DNA from 3 places in the Uliginosibacterium flavum genome. Region 2 is predicted to be linked to each of the others. Evidence: predicted binding sites of a transcription regulator. Region 2 holds the regulator's gene; each other region holds the start of a gene.
What was found. Region 2 encodes sigma-54, which starts transcription at its own class of promoters, with help from an activator protein. Its sites were predicted from a motif close to TGGCACGCTTNCTGCTNA; they were not measured.
Positions count from the first base shown of each region.

Region 1: ABXR19_RS08230 (circularly permuted type 2 ATP-grasp protein) is a predicted target of sigma-54. The motif match lies at 4,881-4,898, and genes of this name have one in related genera.
Region 3: ABXR19_RS01115 (pilin) is a predicted target of sigma-54. The motif match lies at 3,618-3,635, and genes of this name have one in related genera.

Region 1 is NZ_JBEWZI010000007.1:86,754-94,511, reverse strand. It holds gene ABXR19_RS08255 (alpha,alpha-trehalose-phosphate synthase (UDP-forming)) at 1-2,184, shown strand, start outside; gene otsB (trehalose-phosphatase) at 2,187-2,978, shown strand; gene ABXR19_RS08245 (COG4315 family predicted lipoprotein) at 3,321-3,752, shown strand; gene ABXR19_RS08240 (TM2 domain-containing protein) at 4,197-4,508, shown strand; gene ABXR19_RS08235 (DUF2752 domain-containing protein) at 4,480-4,809, shown strand; gene ABXR19_RS08230 (circularly permuted type 2 ATP-grasp protein) at 5,109-6,500, shown strand; gene ABXR19_RS08225 (alpha-E domain-containing protein) at 6,514-7,458, shown strand.
Region 2 is NZ_JBEWZI010000002.1:119,820-127,577, reverse strand. It holds gene ABXR19_RS02260 (efflux RND transporter permease subunit) at 1-957, opposite strand, end outside; gene ABXR19_RS02255 (efflux RND transporter periplasmic adaptor subunit) at 954-2,387, opposite strand; gene recA (recombinase RecA) at 2,706-3,719, shown strand; gene recX (recombination regulator RecX) at 3,729-4,190, shown strand; gene lptB (LPS export ABC transporter ATP-binding protein) at 4,177-4,899, shown strand; gene ABXR19_RS02235 (RNA polymerase factor sigma-54) at 4,945-6,447, shown strand; gene hpf (ribosome hibernation-promoting factor, HPF/YfiA family) at 6,465-6,794, shown strand; gene ABXR19_RS02225 (PTS sugar transporter subunit IIA) at 6,976-7,461, shown strand; gene hprK (HPr(Ser) kinase/phosphatase) at 7,430-7,758, shown strand, end outside.
Region 3 is NZ_JBEWZI010000001.1:257,970-265,727, forward strand. It holds gene ABXR19_RS01105 (glycosyltransferase) at 1-915, opposite strand, end outside; gene ABXR19_RS01110 (O-antigen ligase family protein) at 1,211-2,914, opposite strand; gene ABXR19_RS01115 (pilin) at 3,043-3,573, opposite strand; gene tfpZ (TfpX/TfpZ family type IV pilin accessory protein) at 3,832-4,584, opposite strand; gene ABXR19_RS01125 (pilin) at 4,749-5,276, opposite strand; gene ABXR19_RS01130 (gamma carbonic anhydrase family protein) at 5,625-6,146, shown strand; gene ABXR19_RS01135 (hypothetical protein) at 6,259-6,582, shown strand; gene ABXR19_RS01140 (DUF6036 family nucleotidyltransferase) at 6,572-7,099, shown strand; gene dtd (D-aminoacyl-tRNA deacylase) at 7,096-7,533, shown strand; gene ABXR19_RS01150 (C40 family peptidase) at 7,533-7,758, shown strand, end outside.

The sequences.
Region 1 (7,758 bases), on a different contig from region 2:
CTGCTTTTAGGTGCAGCCTATATCACCGTGCCCCTGGTCGACAACCTGACCCAGCGCTGGTTCGTGCGGGATCTTGATATCCGCGCAAAACTTGTTGCGGAGGCAATGGCTACGGCAATCGACGGGGTAGCAGACATCCAGCAAACCGACGCCGTCGTCGCAGCGCTAGAAAAAATCATTGCTGATGAACGTCTGATGGCGCTCGCCATTTGCAGCCCCGCCGGGGATATGCAGGTACGCACACATGCCTTTCCTTTACAGCTAGGCTGTTTGCAGGCGCAGGTGATCGCCAATGAGAAAGCGCCCTTGAGCACTCTGCCACAGGGCGAAGTTCACGTTGCCGTGCGTCCTTTGAATATTGCGAGTTTTTCAGGGTCTCAGGTAGTTATTTTGCATGACGCCAGTTACATGCAGCGACGCAGTGACGCGACGCGTCAGTATCTAGTGATCCTGTTCATGGCACTGGGCGCAGCTATCGCCCTCAGCACCATCCTGGCGGCACATCTAAGTCTGCGCGGTTGGGTCGAGGGCACGCGAGCCCTGCTGCGTGGTGAGAATCTGCTTAGCCCATTTCAGGCTCCGCCCGAATTGCAGGGAGTTGCCACGGATCTGCGGCTGATGTTGCGCGAACTGGAAGATGAGCATCGCTCGCGCCTGCATGCGGAAGCCTGGACACCGGAGCGTCTGCGTCAGGTCGTGGCCACAGACATGCGTGGTGAGCAAGTCATCGTCGTCTCCAATCGAGAGCCCTATATACATCTCCAGAGCGGCGACAGCGTGCGCGTGCAACGTCCCGCCAGTGGTCTGGTTACTGCGATCGAACCGGTCATGCGCGCCTGTTCCGGCACCTGGATCGCCCACGGTGGCGGGGATGCAGATCGCGCCACCGTAGACGGACAGGATCACGTCAGCGTGCCGCCCGACAACCCCTGTTACACCTTGCGCCGGGTCTGGATGAGCAAGGAGGAGGAGCAAGGGTATTACTACGGATTTGCCAATGAAGGCATGTGGCCCTTGTGCCATCTCGCGCATGTGCGTCCCGTGTTCCGCCTGACCGATTGGGAACATTACAAGACCATCAACCAGCGTTTCGCCGATGCGGTGGTGCAGGAGGCTCTTACCGACGATCCTATTGTGCTGATTCAGGATTATCACTTTGCGCTGCTGCCAGCGCTGCTGCGCGAACGCCTTCCAAATGCCACAATCATTACATTCTGGCACATTCCATGGCCTAATCCGGAGTCCTTTGGCGTTTGTCCGTGGCATGAAGAAATTCTGCGCGGCCTGCTCGGCAGCTCCATCCTGGGCTTTCATACCCGCTTGCATTGCCGCAATTTCATGGAGTCGACCGATCGTTTTCTCGAGGCGCGGATTCGCCTGGAGGAGTCAATGATCACTTTCGATGGTGATCATACTCAGGTCAATAGCTACCCGATTTCGATTCACTGGCCTGCGCCTGAAGAGGTCGGACTCTGGCCGTCTGTGACAGAGTGCCGCAGCAAGTTGCGGGCGCAGCTTGGCGTCAAAGAGGATCATCTGATCGCGCTCGGTGTCGATCGTTTTGACTATACCAAGGGGATTGTCGAGCGGTTTAACGCGGTGGACCGGATGCTGGAGAAGCATCGCGAGTTGCGTCATCGTTTCAGTTTTGTGCAATTCGCTGCGCCTACCCGCTCTGCGCTGGACGAGTATCAGCTCTTCGCTGAACAGGTGACCCGTCTGGCCGAGCGCATCAATGCGCGCCACGGCGACGCCAACTGGCAGCCTGTTCGTCTGATTGCCGAGCATCAGGATAGCGATGCGGTGACCAGCCACTATCGTGCAGCGGACTGTTGCGTTGTGACGAGTTTGCACGATGGCATGAATCTGGTCGCCAAGGAATTTGTCGCCGCGCGCGATGACCTGGCCGGCACTCTGGTGCTCAGCGAGTTCACTGGTGCCGCGCGTGAATTGCATACCGCTCTGATCGTCAATCCCTACGATGTCGAAAGTACCGCAGACGCCCTCTATCAGGGCCTGACCATGAGTCGCGACGAGCAGGCTGACCGGATGCGCAGTCTCCGCGCGGTGGTCATGGAAGACAATGTCTATCGCTGGGCGGCCAATATGTTGCTGGATGCCGCCCGCTTGCGACGCAGCGAGCGCATCAGTGCGCGCATTGTTTCCCGGCAGGGAGGGCGGTGACGATGCCTCACCTGTTTTCTCCGGATGGTGACAAGGCCATTGCCAGAATTCTGGCGCAGCGCCCGCTGCTTGCGTTGGACTTTGATGGCACGCTTGCCCCCATCGTGCCACAGCCCGAAAATGCACGTGCGCCATTGGCCATTTCCCGCATCCTGAAAAAGCTTTGCAACCGCCTGCCTGTGGCTATTGTCAGTGGACGCGCAAAGGCAGATGTGATTGATCGCTTGGGCTTCGTTCCGCACTACCTGATTGGCAACCATGGTGCAGAAGGTTTGCCGGATGTACATCCCGATCTGGCTCACGATCAAGTCGCTCAGTGGAAGGCCGCACTGGAGCCGTTCGCCCAAGAATTTTCCGCTGCCGGAGTCCGTCTGGAAGACAAGGGCTATTCCCTGTCCCTTCATTATCGGCTGGCACGGGAACGGGACGATGCACTGGCGCTGATTGAAAAGATCGCCAGCAGTTTGAGCCCCGCCCCGCGGCTGATTGGAGGTAAATGTGTGCTTAATCTATTGCCCCCCGATGCGCCCGACAAATACCGGGCCATCTGCCATCTGCTCATCCTGTCGGGTTGCGATAGCGTCATTTTTGCAGGGGATGATCTGACCGACGATGTGGTGTTTGAAAAAGCCCCGCAGGACTGGCTGACGGTGCGAGTAGAGCCCGCCGCCGGGCATCGGGCACGCTTTCATCTTTCCCATCAAAATGAGATGTTTCTGTTTCTGCAGCGCTTGCTGAGTGGGCTGGAGTCCTTGCAGAGGCCGGATGTCAGGAAGCTGTTTGCAGGGCCTTAGCGTTTCTGCGAAAAAGGCCCCTTCAGGAAAATCCTGATCACTAGGCGGCTGGTCTTCATGGGGTGAGTCGCGAAGAGCGTTCTTCTCCGTGCCGACTCGCGCTGTTTCGGATCTCGGTCAGGACTTCATCCTGAAAACAAGAATCGCCATAATCTAAATTGAATACTTTGGAGCGTCTTCGCTGCTTCGCTGCGCGCGTGCGTCAGGGCATCGCGCAGAGATTCATTTCACTGGTGATGTGTTAAAAAAACACCATCTACGAATTGTCCAGAAGGGGAAATAATGCGCGACGGCCGCTTGTTTCGTGTCCGTACATAACTTAAATATCATAGGAGGAAGACCATGAAGCATCAGATCGGCTTTGCTGCATCATCTTTGGCGCTTGTTTTGCTGGCAGCTTGCAGCACTGCTCCGTCTGCGCCCGCAGCCAGCCTGCCCGCCATGGCAAAAGGCAGTACGCTGGTTAGTACGGAGGGCAATGCGCTCTATGTCTTCAAGAAGGATGTTGTTGGCAAGAGTGCTTGCGTTCGTGATTGCCTGAAATTTTACCAGCCGCTTTTTGCGAAGCCGGACGACAAGGCCGTTGGCGATTACGCGATATTTGAGCGCCCGGACGGCATGAGTCAGTGGGCTTATAAAGGTCAGGGGTTGTACTCCTGCACGGTTCCTGCTCTGAAAAAAGACGCTTCGAAAAAAGACGTCGAAGCAGCCCAAAAGAAGGCCGACGGTTGTGCCAAGGGTTTGACGAGTGACTGGGTCGCGGCCAAGCCTTGATTGACACTCCTCTCACGCGTCTGCGAGTTGACGCGTGCGGAGGTTTGGCGCCCACCCCCGCGGGATGGGCGCCCTCAGTTTTCCAGATGCTGGTTGCTTGAGTAGCATGCACGCCACAAAATCATCGTTTGTACTGAATAGCTTATTCGACCAGCGCGACAAGACCGGGGTTGATGTGCATCCTCCTTGGCGCTAGCGAAGTGCGTAGGGCGAAAAGGGGGCTTTCCCCGCTGATGTTCCTGGCTACTCCGAATCATCGAGATACTTGAAGCGCACGAAGCCGTTTGGTCAGCCTTTTGAGCAGATATTTGATCACTGCGATACAAAAGTGCCCAGATGTCCCTGATCTTGCTTTGCCACAGTACGTGTTGTTAGGATGAACGCTTCGGTGCAAAGGCCTGATCTGCGGACCGAGTTCATAAAACACCAAAAAAGGGTATCGCTATGGCATTTTGTCCTGCGTGTGGGGCTGAAGTGAATGAAAAGGCTGTTGTCTGCGTCAAATGTGGTGTGCCGGTGACGCCCGCCGGCTCGACTCAGGCTGGACCGGTCTCTGACAAGGAGTGGCTGACCACCATGCTGCTGTGTTTTTTCCTGGGTGGCTTTGGCGTGCATCGATTTTATACCGGGCATACCGGCATTGGCATTGCGCAATTGCTGACCCTCGGCGGTTGCGGTATCTGGGCTTTGATCGACTTCATCATGATTCTCACTGGTGGCCTCAAGGATGCCAAGGGTTTGCCTCTCAAGAAATAAGCGGCTGGATGCCCTGATTTTTGCGGGCATCAGCGTACTGGGAGTCGCGGCCCTCGTGGCTCCCGTATTCCTCCTTTCCGTGTTGCCACCCTGCCTGATCAGTTTGCTGACGGGCCTTGAATGCTGGGGTTGCGGCATCACGCGCGCCGTCCTCCAAGCCCTGCATGGCGATTGTTCTGCGGCTTGGGCGCTGAATCCGCTTGTTTTCATTGTTCTTCCTTTGCTGAGTTTTGAATATGCAAGGCTGGGCTGGCGGCTTTTCGGCTCTGTGCGGAAGGCTCCTCTTGATGTTCGCCCCTGATCAGCTGTTCGCCCCAGCCATGGCTTGTCAAGCCGGGCAGTCATCACCCTGAAAAGTGGTTTGCGCAAACTTGGCACTGTTGCTGCAGAGTGATGCACCAGTTTGGCCTTGGGCATTTTGACGCGCACCAATCTGGGCCACTTTCTTGCAGAGGCCTGTCTGAATGATGGTGCTGCGCACATGGCACGCTTCTCGCATCAGGGGTTAAGCCGATAAAACAGCTCCATCAGGAGAAAACAGTGGCTCAGATTCAAAAACAAATTTCCAGCAAATCGGCCAACGCCCGTTTCTTTGATGAAATGAGTAATGCTACCGGTGAGGTGCGCCCGCATTACGAGGGCTATGTCGGCTGGTTCGATGGCATGCCTGCCGAGCGCATTACGCGCAAGCGTCAAGAGGCTGATGCGCTGTTTCATCGCTCCGGCATTACCTTTGCCGTATATGGTGACGAGGCCGGTGCCGAGCGCCTGATCCCTTTTGATGTCATTCCGCGCATCATTCCCGCACAGGAATGGGTGACGATGGCTGCGGGTTTGCGCCAGCGCGTAAAGGCGTTGAACGCATTTCTGCACGATATCTATCATGGGCAGGAGATCCTCAAGGCCGGGCGCATTCCGGCTGAGCAGGTGCTGAACAATGCGCAATATCGCCCTGAGATGCAGGGCGTGGACGTGCCCAAGGATATCTATGCGGCGATTGCCGGTGTGGATATCGTGCGCGCCGGCGCCGGCGAGTATTACGTGCTCGAAGACAACCTGCGCGTGCCCTCGGGTGTGAGCTACATGATCGAGAACCGCAAGATGATGATGCGGCTCTTTCCCGAGCTGTTCTCGAAAAATCGCGTTGCCCCGGTCGAACACTATCCCGACCTCCTGCTAGATACCTTGCGTGCAGTCGCCCCCAAGGGGGTGCTCGATCCGACCGTGGTCGTGCTCACCCCCGGCAGCTTCAACAGCGCCTATTTCGAGCATGCCTTTCTTGCGCAGCAGATGGGCGTGGAGCTGGTTGAAGGGCCGGATCTGTTTGTGAGCGACGAGCAGGTTTTCATGCGCACCACGCAAGGCCCGCAGCGCGTGGACGTGATCTACCGCCGCATCGATGATGACTACCTGGACCCGCTTGCTTTCCGGCCGGACTCCATGCTCGGCGTGCCGGGCCTGCTCTCGGCCTACCGAGCGGGCAATGTCACCCTGTCAAACGCTATCGGCACCGGCGTGGCTGATGACAAATCGATTTACCCGTATGTGGGCGAGATGGTGCGTTTCTATCTGGGGGAAGAGCCGCTGCTCAACAACGTGCCCACCTACATGTTGCGCAAGCCCGACGATCTGGCCTACACGCTGGACCATCTGGCCGAGCTGGTGGTCAAGGAGGTTCACGGCGCGGGTGGCTACGGCATGCTTGTCGGCCCGGCTTCGACCAAGGCCGAGATCGAAGATTTCCGCAAACGCATCCTTGCTTCACCCGAGAAATATATCGCCCAACCCACACTTTCCCTGTCGACCTGTCCGACTTTTGTGGACGCCGGCATCGCGCCACGCCACATCGATCTGCGCCCCTTCGTGCTTTCGGGCAACGAAGTGCGTTTCGTGCCCGGCGGCCTCACCCGTGTGGCCTTGAAAGAAGGCTCGCTGGTGGTGAACTCCTCGCAAGGCGGGGGCACGAAAGACACCTGGGTAATGGAAGATTAAGGAAGGAACAAGCATGTTGTCACGCACCGCCGATCACCTGTACTGGATGGCCCGCTATATCGAGCGCGCTGAAAACCTCGCGCGTATTCTCGACGTGAACAATCGCATGCTGCTGCTGCCGCAGAGCGAGCGTGAAGTTGAGCGTCTGTGGCGCGAAACGCTGGATTCCATTGGCCTGCTTGAGGGCTATCACGCCACTCACGACAAAGTCATTCCGGATGATGTCGTGCACTTTATGGCGCTGGATCGCAGCAATCCTGGCAGCATCTACTCCTGCCTGCGTTCGGCGCGCGAAAACGCCCATGCCGTGCGCGGCACGCTTACCGCCGAGTTGTGGGAAACCATCAACACCACCTGGCTCAAGCTGCGCGAATACCAGATTGAGAAAATGGGCGCTGATGATCTCGACGCCTTCTTCGAGTGGGTCAAGTTGCGTTCGCACCAGTCGCGTGGCGTCAGCTTTGCCACCATGATGCGTGACGAAGCCAACTGCTTCCTGCGCCTCGGCACCTTCATCGAACGCGCTGACAATACCGCGCGCATCCTCGACGTGAAATACAACTTCATCGCCGAAGCACCGCGCCGCGACGATGCCAGCGAGTACTACCAATGGAGCGCGCTGCTGCATTCGGTGTCCGCCTTCGAGATTTATCGCAAGGTGTATCGCGACCAGATCACGCCCTCGCGCGTTGCCGAGCTGCTCATCCTGCGCGGTGACATGCCGCGCTCGCTGGCGCATTGCACCGCCGAAGTCGCCAGCTTCCTCGAAGAAGTCGCCAACCAGCGCTCCAGCGAGACCCGGCGTCGAGCGGGTGAGCTGTCTGCCAGCTTGCAATACGGGCGGATCGAAGATGTGCTCGAAGCCGGTTTGCATACTTACCTGACGCGCTTCATTACCCGCATCAATGACATTGGCGACCGGATAGCCAGCGATTTCCTGTTGCCGGTAACTGCTTGAAACAGTGCTGAGGATTGAGTTCTGAGTGCTGAGTGGGCGTGCTTGTGAAGCCGCGGCCAGTACGCGTTTTCAAGCAGGAGTGCTGCAGAGGCAATGCGGGCAAGGATCTTGGAGCGGGTGACGTAGGAGCGCGTAGCTGGCGATTTGCCCGCGTGGATCGCCAGCTGCGCTAGCTCCTACGGGACGTGCTTGTAAAGCTGCGCCCGGTAATCTTCTTCGAGTATGTGTGCTGAAAAAGCACGACAGGCACGGGTCTCGGGGCACGCTGATGGTGTACTCAGCACTCAGCACTCAGCACTC
Region 2 (7,758 bases):
GATGTTGATATCCACCGAGGCGGGCAGCTGTGCCTTCAGCTTGGGCAGGGCCGCACGCACGGCGTCGACGACCGCCACGGTGTTGGCGCTGGGCTGGCGCAGCACCTGCAGATTGAGGCCGCGCTTGCCATTGACCCAGGACGCGTTCTTGACGTTCTCCACGCTGTCGATCACGTCCGCCACATCGGCCAGGCGCACCGGCTGTCCGTTCTTGTTGGCAACGATCATGCGCGCGAAGTCGGCCGCGTTCTGCAACTGGTCGTTGGCGGTAATCACCAGCGACTGGCGTTTGCCATCCAGCGAACCCATCGGGGTATTGGAGTTGGCGGCTGCCAGCGCGGTCGACAGTTCGCCAATCGACAGATCGCGTGCCGCGAGCTTGGCCGGATCAACACTGATGCGCACCGCGTAACGTTTCTGGCCGTTGATGGTGACTTGCGCTACGCCTTCGAGGGTGGCCAGCGAGGGTGAGATCAGGTTGTCGGCAAAATCGTTGAGCTGGTCCAGCGACAGTGAGGGCGAATCCAGGGTGATGAACAGCACCGGATCATCGGCCGGGTTGACCTTGCGGTAACTCGGCGGGTTGGTCATGTCCTTGGGCAGTTGGCGGTTCGCCCGCAGCAGCGCGGCCTGCACATCGACAGCGGCTGAATTGATGTTGAGCGAGGGGATGAACTCCAGCGTAATGCGCGTGCTGCCGAGCTGGCTCGTCGAGGTCATCATCTTGAGCCCGGCGATGGTCGAGAACTGCCGCTCCAGGACGGTGGCGACCGAGGAGGCCATGGTTTCCGGATTGGCGCCGGGCAGATTGGCACTGACCTCGATGATCGGCTGATTGAATGAGGGCAGGGCCGCAATCGGCAGATTGAACCAGGCGGCGACGCCGGCAATCATCACTGCCAGCCATAGCAAGGTGGTGGCGACCGGACGGTGGATACTCTGCTCGGTGAATTTCATTGCGCGGCGGCCTTGGCTGCCTGACGCTCACGCCAGCGGGCAATGATTTCCTGTTTCTGCTCGTCCGTGGCGGCAGCCCAGCGTTCGGGGTCGTGCGGTGTAAAGCCTTCAGGCAGCGCTACGCTTGTGGATGAAGGCTTGCCTGTAGAGGCGCTTGCAGCCTTGGTCTTCGGGCTGCCTGCCTGTACAGGTCCACTGGATGCGGCTTCGCGGGCAGCCTGTTCGGAGGCCGGCTTGCCGTCTCGTTTGCTACGTCCTTCACCGTTGCCGCCACTCTTTTCTTCGCTGACCTTGCTGCCAGGGCGCAGATTCTGACCACCTTCCAGCACGATCTTGAGGCCGGCTGGCAAGCCCTTGAGCACGGCCTTTTCGCCAGCGATGCGCAGTAGCTCAACTGGCTTGGGCTGCACCGTGCCGTCTTCCTGCATCACGTAGACGAGACGTCCGTTCGGCCCGTTGAGCACTGCCTGGGCGGGCAGTACGGCGGCATCCGCAATGCTGCCGGCTTCTACCTTGATGGAGACATACTGGCCTGGCCAGACTTTGCGCGCGCTGTTATCGAGCTTGCCCTTGACCAGCACATTGCCGGAGGTGCGGTCGATATTGCTGTCGATGAAGATGACCTCGCCGGCCAGCTTGTCCTGTGCGGCGGTGCTGGCGCTGAGCTTGACCGGGCCTTTGCGCATGGATTCGAGCAAGGCCGGCAGATCGCGTTCGGCCAGCGCAAAAGTCACGCCAATCGGGTTCATGCGCGTCAGCTTGACCAGTGCGACGGACGTCGAATTGGAGGTGACGAGGCTGCCGGGGCGCACATTGATGACGCCGGCGCGACCGTCGAAAGGCGCGTGGATGCGCGTGTAGGACTGCGTCACCTTGGCCTGCTCCAGAGCCGCGCGCGCCTGGGCTTGATTGGCCAGCGCCGTATCGGCCTTGCTGCGAGTGGTGTCGAGCGCCGATGGGGCGATGAAGTTCTTGTCGGCCAGTTCCTGGCCGCGTTTCAGATCGCGCTGGGCGATCATGTATGCGGCATCCGCACTGGCCAAGCCGGCGGCGGCCTTGCTGACATTGGCATCATCGTCGCGCGCGTCGAGCGAGAGCAGCAACTGACCACGGCGGACTTCGTCGCCTTCCTTGAAGTGGATCTGGGTGATCATGCCGCTCTTCTGCGGGCGCACATCGACTTCATCCAGCGCCAGCACATTGCCTTGGGCCTCCAGTAGCAAGGGCACGTTTTCGATGCGGCTCAGCGTAGTGGTCACTACCTGAGGCCGATTGCCGCGCGCGGCGGCGCCCTTGGCGTCAGCGGCCAGCTTTGATTCGCCGTTCGTGGGCGCAGAAGCGCTGGCTCCGACGGACGCTGTGTCCTTGTTCTGGCACGCGGCTAGCAGGCCGCAAATGGACAGCAGCAGGGCAAGGGTATAACGACTCATCAAACTCATCTCTGCGTTATCCGCAAAGGCGCCATGGGTAAAGGGGTGCAAGGGGTCGCAGCAACGGAAGCGAATCATTACTCAAGCGTCTTGCCAAGCCAAGCGGCTTTACCGAGCTTAACCAACAAATGTGAAGGATCAGGCATCCCGCTGCTGCATAAATCAGACACTGTAATTCGCTACCGAAAACAGCGGTGTTGCGCCCGAGAGCTTTTGGTGTATATTTATACAGTACCAAGAAAGGCCTGAGTCCCGGCAGTCAGCACTGCCTCGCAAGCTCTGTGCCATAATCTTTCCGACCACTGAGTGAGGTATTACATGGACGACAATAAAGCCAAAGCACTTGCTGCTGCGCTGGCACAAATCGAGAAGCAATTCGGCAAAGGTTCCATCATGCGTCTGGGTGATGGCGAGGTGGTGTCCGACATTCAGGCCATCTCCACCGGCTCGTTGGGGCTGGATATCGCTCTGGGGATTGGCGGTCTGCCGCGCGGCCGTGTGGTTGAAATTTACGGCCCGGAATCCTCGGGTAAAACCACACTGACTCTGCAAGTCATTGCCGAGCTGCAAAAAATGGGCGGTACGGCTGCGTTCATCGATGCCGAGCACGCGCTGGACGTCGTCTATGCCCAGAAACTCGGCGTGAATGTTGGAGATCTGCTGATTTCGCAGCCCGATACGGGCGAGCAGGCGCTGGAAATTGCCGACATGCTGGTGCGCTCCGGTGGTGTGGACATGGTCGTGATTGATTCGGTCGCCGCGCTGACGCCGCGTGCCGAAATCGAGGGTGAGATGGGCGATCAGTTGCCCGGCCTGCAAGCCCGTTTGATGAGTCAAGCGCTGCGCAAGCTGACTGGCAACATCAATCGCACCAATACGCTGGTCATCTTCATCAACCAGATCCGCATGAAAATCGGCGTGATGTTCGGTAGCCCGGAAACCACGACGGGTGGCAACGCGCTGAAGTTCTACGCTTCCGTGCGTCTGGATATCCGTCGTACCGGTACGATCAAGAAGGGTGATGAAGTCATCGGCTCCGAGACCAAGGTCAAGGTCGTCAAGAACAAGGTGGCGCCGCCGTTCCGTGAGGCGCACTTCGATATCCTGTACGGGGAAGGTATTTCCCGCGAAGGTGAAGTGGTCGATATGGGTGTCGAGCACAAATTCATCGAGAAGAGTGGCGCCTGGTATGCCTACAAGGGCGAAAAAATCGGTCAGGGTAAGGATAATGCGCGCGAATATCTGCGCAATAATCCGGCCATTGCCATCGAGATCGAAAACAAGATCCGCGAGGCGGTCGGCGTGATTGCCATTCAGGTGAAAGCGGAGTAATTCAGGTCTGTGAGCAAGAAACCGGTTCCATCACTCAAGTCGACGGCCTTGCGGCTGCTCTCCATGCGCGAACATTCGCGCGTGGAGTTGCGGCGCAAGCTTAAAGCCAAGGCTGTCGAAGGGCAGGACGTTGAAGCCGTGCTGGATCGCATGGCCGAAACCGGCCTGCAATCGGATGTGCGTTTTGCTGAAAGCTTGGTGCGCACTCAGGGCGGGCGCGTGGGCGTCGAACGTTTGCGGCGCGAACTGGCTGATCGAGGCGTGAGTAACGAAATTGCCGCAGCAGCGTTGGGCGAAGGTCTTGTCGAGGATGAGCTGACGCGCGCACGTGCGGTGTGGGCGAAAAAATTTGGTGAGTTGCCGAAGGATCAAAGCGAGTGGGCGCGCCAAGCGCGCTTCATGCAATCGCGTGGTTTTACGGTTGAAGTGATCCGGACAATGTTGAAAGAACCATTTAATGAGTCTGCTTAGGGTAGCCAGCCTGAAGAAACGCTACAAGTCGCGTACCGTGGTGCACGATGTTTCCTTCCAGGTCGGCAGTGGTGAGGTAGTGGGCTTGTTGGGCCCCAACGGGGCGGGCAAGACGACGTGTTTTTACATGATTGTTGGCTTGGTGCGTGCCGATGGCGGCAGCATCCATCTGGATGGTGCGGATCTGACTCACTGGCCGATCCACAAGCGCGCTCATCAAGGTTTGTCTTACCTGCCGCAGGAAAACTCGGTATTTCGCAAACTCTCGGTCAGCGAGAATATTCTGGCGGTGCTTGAGCTGCAGAAGCTGGGTAAAGCAGAGCAGGCGAAGCGTCTCGATGAGTTGCTGGATGAGTTGAACATTGCCCATCTGCGCGATGCGACCGCAATGTCTCTTTCCGGCGGCGAGCGTCGTCGGGTGGAAATTGCCCGGGCGCTGGCAACCCGCCCTCGTTTGATTCTGCTCGATGAACCTTTTGCAGGGGTTGACCCGATTGCAGTGCTGGATATTCAGAAGATCATTAGCTACCTGAAAGCACGTGGAATCGGGGTGTTGATTACCGACCACAATGTGCGTGAAACACTGGGGATTTGCGACCACGCTTACATCATCAATGCGGGTGAAGTGCTGGCGGGTGGTACGCCGGAAGAGATTGTGCAAAATGATCAGGTACGCCAAGTTTATCTAGGTGAACATTTCCGTTTATAACGTTTTTCATCAGGCCGGCATGGGCCGGCTGGTATCACTGTCCGCATGAAACCCTCGCTTCAGCTTCGCTTCTCCCAGCAACTGGCCTTGACGCCACAGTTGCAGCAATCCATCAAGTTGCTACAACTGTCCACGCTCGAACTCAATCAGGAAATCGAGCGCATGCTGCTGGAGAACCCGATGCTGGAACGCGAGGCGGGCGAGGAAGATGAGGGCGCAAGTCCGTCTCTGCCCGAGCCGCAAGAGGCCAGTATGGCCACTGCGGGTGAGGAGTACTCCAGCGAGCGCGTGTCTTCGGGCGAGGACGAGTATGAAGCGGCGAGCGTGGCCGACATGCCCGATAGCATCAACGAAGCCTACGACAGTGTGTCGGATGACGACATCGGCGAGGCCGCCGAATGGCGCAGTGAAGGGGCTTCGCACGGAAGTGGCGATGGTGAAGACGGCGATTTTCAGGATCTCCAGGCCGCAGCGACGTCCTTGCGGGATCATCTGTTGGGTCAGGTTGCCTTGATGGCCATGACGGATCGGGATCGCGCCTTGGTCATGCTGGTGATCGAGGCTCTGGATGATGACGGTCTGTTGCTGCAGGAGCTTGAAGAGCTTCTTCCGCTGATTCCGCCTGAATGGGATGTTGAGCTGGAAGATTTGACGATTTCCCTGCATCAGGTGCAAAGCCTTGATCCGGCAGGAATCGGGGCGCGCAACCTGCAGGAAAGTCTGCTTTTGCAATTGAAGACCCTGCCGGAGAGCGAGTCACGGCGCTTGTCCATGATCATCGTTGATGGCAATCTGGAGTTGCTGGCCGCACGTGACTTCGCCAAGCTCAAGCGCCGACTGTCCTGTAATGACGATGCATTGCGTTCCGCGCAGGAGTTGATCTGCAGCCTCAATCCCCGGCCGGGTGCTCGTTTTGCCGCGCCCGAGACGCGTTATGTGATTCCCGATGTGGTTGTCCGGAAATATCGGGGTGCCTGGACGGTAAATCTTAATTCGGAAGCAATGCCGAGGCTAAGGATTCACAAGGTCTATGCCGATATACTTCACCATAACCGGGGCGTAAGCAGCACACTGTCGACGCACCTGCAGGAAGCGAAGTGGTTGATCAAGAACGTACAGCAGCGGTTTGACACGATCCTGCGGGTTTCACAGGCGATAGTGGATCGGCAGCGACAGTTTTTCGAGCATGGCGAAGTGGCGATGCGTCCGCTTACCTTGCGCGAGATCGCTGAAGAGCTGGAATTGCACGAGTCGACGGTGTCGCGGGTAACGACTCAGAAATATATGGCCAGTGCCCGTGGCGTCTTTGAACTGAAATATTTTTTTGGCAGTCACGTTGCCACCGATACGGGTGGTGAATGTTCAGCTACGGCGATTCGCGCGCTGATTCGCCAGCTGGTTGCGGCTGAGGACGGGCGCAAGCCTTTGTCTGATGCCCGGATTGCTGAATTGTTGGGCCAGCAGGGTATTGTGGTAGCACGCCGGACAATCGCGAAATACCGGGAGTTGCTCAATATTCCGCCGGTCAGTCAGCGCAAGTCGATCTAACAGGAGAGGAGTGTTTTATGAATCTCAATATCACCGGGCACCATCTTGAAGTGACCCCCGCCCTGCGCGAGTATGTCAGCACCAAGCTTGATCGGGTGATTCGTCATTTTGATCATGTGACGGCAACCCATGTAATCCTCTCGGTACAAAAACTCAAACAGAAAGCTGAAGTGACAGTGCACGTGCGTGGTAAGGATATCCACGTGGAGTGTGAAGACGATGACTTGTATGCGGCGATCGATGCGATGGCTGACAAACTGGATCGTCAGGTACTCAAGCACAAGGAGAAAGCCGGTGATCACGGTCATGAATCCGTGAAGCGCCAGAGCATTGCAAGCGCGGACTGAGCGTGCGCGCAACACAGTTCAGCTGTGCTGCGGCCGGACTGGACGCAGCAGGGCGGGCGAGGCCTATAATGGGCCTGCCGCGACTGCAGGATGAAGTCCTGAACTGTCAATTTCCAACCTGACAAGCGGCGAGCTCCGAAAGGAGACTCGCCGCTGTTCTGTAAGTAAGACCGAACCTGGCATGAACCTGATCTCCAAGATTCTTGATCCGCAGCGGATTGTTGTTGATATCGCGCTGAATTCCCGTGCCGCGGTGTTTGAGTGCGTGGGGGCCCTGTTTGAGCAGCATAGCGGTCTGGCGGCCAGGAAAGTGGTCGATGCGCTGACTCAGCGCGAAAAGCTTGGCTCGACGGGCTTGGGCATGGGGATTGCGATTCCGCATCAGCGCGTCAAAGGCCTCAAGGAGACGCAAGGCGCTTTCCTGCGCCTGCGTGACCCCATCGATTTTGATGCGCCTGATGGGGCTCCGGTCAATCTGTTTTTCATCATGCTGGCGCCTGAACAGGCCAATGAAACGCATCTGCGTTTACTGGCAGAGTTGGCGCAGATGTTCAGCGACAAGACGTTCCGCGAAACCCTTTGTGCCGCGCCGGATGCCATGAGTGTTGCGGCAGCTTTTGATGACTGGAGCATCCATGCGTCGAGCGAGCGTAGCCCAGCTGTTTGAGGCCAATCGCACTGCGCTGCAATTGCGTCATGTTGCGGGGCGTCTGGATTCTTGGTTGTCGGTTTCTGATCATCGGGTGTGGCCAGCCGATATGGTGGGTCACCTCAACCTGATTCACCCGAATCGTTTGCAGATCATGGGCGAAGCAGAGTTCGCTTGGGCACGCCAACAAACCCGCGAACACCTTGAGCAGCATTTGTTGGGCATCCTCGCCTGCTCTCCTCCCGGAGTCATCGTTGCTGATGATTGCGACGTGCCGGAAATTGTCCGTCGAGCCTGCGATGAAGCGGGAGTGCC
Region 3 (7,758 bases), on a different contig from region 2:
GGAGCCGAGAATCTCCGGCGGACCATAAGGACAACGCGAGGCCAGCACTTGGCAGCCCTGACCCATCGCCTCCATCAGCACGTTGGACCAACCCTCGAAGCGCGAACTCATCACGAACAGCGCCGCGCGCCGGTAGAAAGGCTGCGGATCGCGCTGCCAGCCCACGCAATGCACGTCGTTCAAACCGAGCCGATCAATTTCGGCCCGCAGCCAGTCACGATCCGGCCCGTCGCCGACGATCACCAGCGGCGGCCTTTTAGCAGGCAAAGCGACATAGGCCGCCAGCACCACATCCAGGCCCTTGGTATGCCGATCCAGGCGGCCGACAAACAGGATGAAGCCCGCCGGCAAGGATTCCGCCACGACACGCGACTCAGCCAAGCCAGCGTCATCACGCTGCAGCAAAGGATTCGGGATGTGCTTCAGGCGCTGGACAGGCAAATGCAAAGCCGCCGCCAGCTCGTCACGCACGCCCTGCGACACCGCCACCACAGCGGCAGGTAAGCGATAAAACAGCGCCAGCAAGGCACGTCGCCCGCGCCCAAGCCATTGCGGATTGTGATGCACGCTGACCACCAACTTGTTCAGCCAGCCGCCACGCAGCCCAGCCAGCGCGCAAACCATACCGGCCTCGTCCATGAAAGCCATCACCGCGTCCGGCTGGAATTCGCGCGCCACGCGGCCCACGACAGCCACGCGGCGCAACGCGGTTTTCAAGCGCGGCCACAACCCGGCTTGCGCAGGCAGATGCATATCCTCAATGGGAACACCGAAATCCAGTTGCTCGCCCGCCGCATTGAAAGCCAGCACCCGCACGCGATGCGTCTGTGCCTGCGCCCACTCGCGTGACAGCACCGCCGCGACCTGCTCGGCACCACCACCATACACAAGGGGAATCACGACGAGGATTTTCATGCGGGCGAAAATGGGCGAAAAAGCGAAGCGCGCAGTATACGTCCTCACCTCAAGCGCAGCCCTGTGACAAGGAGCAAAAGCGCGCCTTTGCACGCTGGAGCCAACAGGCCCGAACACTCCATCCTCCTTTTCAGGGAAAGGTGGGGGTAAAAAAACGTCAATCAAGGACTGGCCTTGTTGCGCAAAACCCCAATCCGTAGACCACGACTTGCGACTTGCGACTTGCGACTTGCGACTTGCGACTTGCGACTTGCGACTTGCGACTTGCGACTTGCGACTTGCGACAGCAATCAGCTCACTGCAAACAAGCCCGCCCACCAATCCGGTAACCGCGCTTGGCCGCCTCGTCATACGCCCGCGCCCAATCATTCAGCGCCGGGCGGTGATAGGGAAAGCCATCACACATTGCCACCACAATGCGCTTGAGCGCCGGACCACGCTCGCTCAGCGCGTAGGCCTCGCCACAACGCATCATCAGATACCAGCCCGGCTTGTACTGCCAGTGCGCATCGCAGCGATCCGCGATCTGCGCCGCATCGCCTTCGTCCGGATGCCAGCTTTGCAGACGCAGGCTCTCGGCATGCAGGGCGAACACCGAATAGCGCGATACCTTTGCCAATTGCTCGCGCGCCTTGATGCGCGTCGCCAGCTTCGTGTCCGGCTCCTCGGCGGCCAGCGTCTGGTAGGCCGCACGCACCGCAAACCAGTCAAACGCCACCCAACTCAACACCACCACAGCCAACGCTGCCACGCCCGCGCCAAGCCAGAGCGGTAAGCGCAGCACCGGCAGACGCAGATTTTCGCCATCTGCCACGCCCATCGCCAACGCCACCGGAACCAGCAGATAGGCGTACCACAGCGGATATTCCACCATGCTGTGCAGGCCCACCACGCCGACACAGGCCAACGCCCACATACGCGCGGCGGTCGGCACAAACAACAGCTGGCGCAGATACCACAGCAGCAGCCCGCCGATCACCAGCACGGTCAGCGGCAAACCGAATTCCGCACCCATGTTCAATGGCAGATTGTGTGCATGCTCGGCAAACTTGGGAAAGGTGGCGGGCGGCGTCGTAAACATCGCATCGATGGACGCCTTGTAAAAAGTCGCCGGCCCCTGCCCCAGCCACGGATGCGCCACAATCGCCTGCCAGGCCGCCGTCCAGTTGAACAGGCGCTGGCCGTTCGAGCCGGCATCGCCCGCCCGATCCAGCGCGGTCGTCACACCGAAGGAATTCAGAATATGGCCGTAGGTCACCAGCGCCTGCGCCAGCACCGAAAATGCCGCCACCACCAGCAAGGCCTGCCCGATGCGCCGTGCCGCCGGATCACCGCGCCACAGGCTCAGCCCGCCCAGCACCAGGAAGGCTGCGGTGTAAAGCAGCGAGCCACGTGAAGCCGAAGCCGCCGCCGCCAGCGCCAGCCAAGCCGCCAACGGCAGCGCTAGCCACGCATTCAGCCAACGCCGCGCGAACAGAAAACTCAAGGAACCCAGCCCCAGGAACAGCAGATCCGCATAATGATTGGCCTGCCCGACATTGCCGAAGGCCTGCAGATAGATCTTGCCCATCACCAGCCCGCCCAGCGTAACGCCGGAAAGCTGCAAAACCCCGGCCAAGGATTGCAGCAGCGCACCCCCCAACATGCCGGCCGCCATCGCATCGACCAAAGTCCCCGAGCGCAGACTCGCCCCCAGCGCGTAGCACAGCAGGAACAAGCCCAGATACACCGCATAGCCCAAGCCTGGCGTGCGCAGTTGCCAGCCCAGACAGGCCAGCAACACCAGCAGGATCAAGCCCGCCGCACCGCCGACCCGAAGCTCCAGCCCCTGCGGCCGGGCAATCACCCACCCGGCAAAGCTCAGCACTGCCGCCAGGGCCATAGCCCACTCCGCGTACACCACGGTTTGCGGATTGGGGTGGATATTGATCAGGGAAGACAGCACCAGACCGACAAACAACGGAATAGCGGCTAGCCAAAACAGGCGTTGAGAGATCATGTGGGCAAATGCAGCAACAATTCAGAGTGCCCGAATCATATTATTGATCAGCCCACAATAAACACCTGATTCATAGCCGGCACGAAGAAACTCAAGCCCGGCCCGCAAAAGAGGCCGGCCTCAAAGAATCAAACAGCGCCACGACATTGTGTCGGCGAATACCGTCCCGGCAAAGTGCCGACACTGCCGGGGGCGTAGGTCGACGCAGCGCCCTTGCAGTGCCAGTCAATACTGCCCTGCGACCCAGGCGCCAATGCCACGTCACCAATCGTCGGAACAAAAAACACAGAATTCGTCGCCGCGGTTAGTTGGGCAATGCCGTTTGACGTAATGTCATACGACACCTTAACTTCACCATTGTTGATATTGATCGAAACCTCAGACACATACTTGGTCACGGTAAAACAATACACAATGCTGCCCGCACAGCCGGTCGAAGCACTGGTGACCTCCTGCGTCACCACAGCCAGATTTCCACTACTCTGCCAGAATTCCCAGACAATTGACTTGGCCGCTTCGGCCAGGGTCAGGCCTTCTGTGACCTTTGAACGCACGGTGTAGTCTTGATAGGCTGGCAGCGCGATAGCCGCCAGAATGCCAATGATAGCTACCACGATCATCAGTTCGATCAGGGTAAAACCTTGTTGAATACGTTTCATGACTAACTCTCCTGAGGAAAAACAGGGATACCCACCGCCTTACATTAGCCAAGTCCGTACCAAGCACACAAGACCTACCCATCAGGAAAAAAGTCTTTTTATACAGCGAGTTAAAAACAAGCCTGATTTCACCCTGATTAACCCAAGCATTCAAAGTGACAAAATTTGTCACTCCCCCTGCCGCATCCCGCCAAATGTTACACAATCACTTCACAATAGGCTCAGGCCAGTCGGACCAGAACGCCCGCTCACGCCAGACTATTTCCATGGACGAAGATCCACTATTTCCAATATTTCGGCCGATTTTGCATCAATCAGCACAGACATTTCTCTTTGCTTGGCAACAAGAGGGATGTATCGGAACCGATCGGCTTGCCGAGCAAATTTTTTCTGTAAATCCTCTAGCCGGGCTTTGGCTTCAGGATTGAGTTTCAATAATTCCTCAATCGCATGAGATTTACCAAGAACCTCTGCGGCATGCTCCTGATAGGGCCGATAGTATTGAGGAAAAACCTGCAAATCAGCCCCTGACATGGATGAAAAAAGAATACGCTGTTTTTCGACTGGATCATTGGGTTGCTCGGCATAAACAAAAACTGGGCCGGATTGAGGAAGCACCTTGAACTCCGGGTGTTTTACTTTTGCCAGTTCGGCAGACTCAATTTGAGAGGCCGCCACCACCTCAAAACGATCCAGCGCAAATACCAGATAGGCCGGCCGGCCTTGATAAATGCTCCAAGCACCGAACACAAATGCCACCAACTGCAAGCAGATGACCGTTGCCAGATCAAATCGGTAGCTAGATCGTGCGGGCTTAACAAAGAACAGGCACAGTATCGGCCCCAGCACAACGTCAACACAAAACAGGATTAACAACACCTTCACCAGCCCCGTTGCGGCGGTCAGGGGCGGCGGACACCATTGCAGCACCGCAAACAAAATGAAACTTGTAACAATGATCGCGCTGATCACCAAATGCGTAACAACCAATTGTGTGCGTGTCAAAGCCATAGTCAATAAATCCATGCGCAATAAGTAAAACCTCAGCCGGCGACGCTCAGTGCAACAGGCAATGGCGCCGATACGACAAGCGCCAACCAGTCTCCAGCAAGCAAGAGAAGGACAAACAAAAAAGGGCCAACATCGTTGGCCCTTTTGGTACTACCAGACAAAAATCAGACTGCGCTGCGACATTGTGTCGGAGAATAACGACCCGGCAACAAGCCAGTGGAACCCACCGCATAAGTGGAAGCAGCCCCCTTGCAATGCCAGTCAATATTGCCTTGCGAACCAGCAGCCAGAGCGGCGTTACCGATGGTCGGAATCAAGTAAACAGTATTGTTTGTGCCCAATTGGTTAATGCCGCTGGCAGTGACGTTGTACGTCACCAAAACTTCGCCATTGGTGGCAGCAATCGAAATCGCCGACACATACTTGGTCACGGTAAAACAATACACCACGCTTGCTGCGCAGCCGGTCGAGGCAGACGTAACCTCTTGCGTCACGGTAGCAAGGGAGCCATTGTTTTGCCAAGTTTCGGAAACCACCGATTTGGCGGCTTCGGCCAGGGTCAGACCTTCAGTAACCTTCGAGCGAACCGTATAGTCCTGATAAGCGGGCAGCGCGATAGCAGCCAAAATACCGATGATGGCGACCACGATCATCAACTCGATCAGGGTAAAGCCTTGTTGAATGCGTTTCATGAGCAATCTCCTTGGAGGAAAGAAACGGACAATTTCCGTTAGCTCTCTCCTAGCCAAGCCTGTGCCAAAAGGGCAGACCGTCTGTCAGACTTAAAAATAGTCAAACAAAACCAGTCACTTAGAATACAAACAAAAAAAACCAACTGCCGACACTGCTCATCAAAAGAAGTAAAAAGTGACCTTTTTTGTCATCTTTCGTGCCGCTGCACGGCAGCGCACACACCGCACACCGAGCTTATCCGCGCATTTTCACGACACTTTTCCGAGCCAGGCGCCAACACAAAGCCCTCGCTGCTATGATTCAGCCTCGCTGTGCGCAGCAGCAATTTCAAGCAAGGTGATATCGGAATGGCGATTTATGCGCTAGGTGATCGGGTGCCGGAGTTGGGCGAAGGTGTGTGGGTGGCGGACAACGCGCGGGTGATCGGCAAGGTGTCGCTGGGCAAGCGTGTGAGCATCTGGTTCAACGCAATCTTGCGTGGCGACAACGATCCGATCACGGTGGGCGAGCATACGAACATCCAGGACGGTGCGATCCTGCATACCGACGATGGCATTCCCCTGACGCTGGGCAGCCACGTTTCTGTGGGCCACATGGCGGTGCTGCACGGCTGCACGGTGGGTGACGGCACGCTGATCGGCATGAATGCGGTGGTGCTCAATGGCGCGGTGATCGGCAAGTATTGCCTGATCGGCGCCAAGGCGCTGATCCCGGAGGGCAAGGTGATTCCGGATCGTTCGCTGGTGGTGGGCACCCCGGGGCGCATCATCCGCGAACTGACGGATGAGGAAGTGGCGCGCATTCAAGCAGGTGCGGATCATTACGTCGAGAATGCGGAACGCTTCCGCACGGGCTTACGACTTCTGTAATTCCGTTTCCAGATCAATAATGCCGCGAAGACGAGGCGCAGACATTGCTGGAGCACGGCAAGACGAAGTCGACAAATGCAGTATTTGTCTGAAAATGAAATAAGGAGCGGCCATGCGTAGCCATGCCGATATTGATGCCCGCAGCCTCGCCTTGCATCGCCTGATTACCGAGAAAATTCAACGCGAACCTGCGTTGCACGCCCATGCAGAGGCGACTATCACGCGCTGGCGCCAGACGGTTTGTGCTGCGTCGCAGCCTTATCTGGATGAGTGGTTTCAGGCACTGCAAGCGGGCGCAAGCGCTAGCCTGAAGCTGGCCACCGAGGACTCTGAACATGCGCGCGCCTTGCGCCAATGCTCGCCGTTTACGGAAATCCTTTCCAATCAGGAGCGTTTCAATTTCCTGAAAACATGGCGGACTCAGCATGAGGCGTGAAGAGCTGGAACAGCTGATCCGCGCTGCAGCCGCGATTACCAACGAATACGAAATCGTGGTGATCGGCAGTCAATCCATTCTCGGCGCGGTGCCGAATGCGCCAGAGTTTTTACTGCAATCAATGAAGGCGGATCTGTACCCGCTGCACCACCCAGAGTTAGCTAATCTGATCGACGGGGCCATTGGCGAACTCTCGCCCTTTGAGGAATGCTTTGGCTATTACGCTCAGGGCGTTGGCCCGGAAACAGCCATTCTGCCCACGGGCTGGGAAAATCGGCTGATCAAGATCCAGAGCGAACACACCGACCTGAAGATCGGTTACTGCCTGGAGCCCCATGATCTGGCGGCATCTAAATTGGCCGCCGGGCGCGACAAGGACTGGGCTTTCGTTGAAACAATGCTCAAACACCAGCTCATCGACAGCGTCACGCTTGCTGAGCGCATTGCCACGCTGCCGCTTACCGAGGAGCAAGGAAGCAGTTTACTCGGCTGGCTAAAAGCACACTCAGTCGCATGATTGCCCTGATCCAGCGTGTTTCGCAGGTAGCTGTGGTGGTGGATGGCCGCCGCGTGGGCGAGATCGGCCCCGGGCTACTGGCGCTGATCGGCGTGCAAAGAGGTGATGAGGCGGCGCATACGCGGCACTTGCTGGACAAGCTGTTGGCCTACCGCGTCTTTCCCGATGAAGCGCAGCGCATGAACCGCTCGCTGGCCGATACGGGCGGCGGCTTGCTGCTGGTGTCACAATTCACGCTGGCGGCCGATACAAAGAAGGGCACACGCCCGAGCTTCACGCCGGCCGCGCCGCCTGAAGAGGCGCGAGAGTTGTTTGACCATCTGACGGACCTCGCCCGCAACGCACATCCGATCGTGGCGACCGGTGAATTCGGCGCGGATATGCAGGTGAGTCTGATCAACGATGGGCCGGTGACTTTCTGGCTGGAGGTGTGATGCGCCTGACTCGAAACCTTTGGGGATCCGCACTAAGCCTTGCTCTGCTGGCAGCCTGCTCACACACGCCCAGCACACCTAACGCTGCAGGCAAGCCGTCTGCAGACGCCCGCCCCGCGCGCCTGCGCATCGAGGACCAACAAACCGCCAATGAAATCGTGCTTTACGCCCATGGTTTGCTGGGTACGAAATACCAGTTCGGCGGGCGCAACCCGGAGGCCGGCC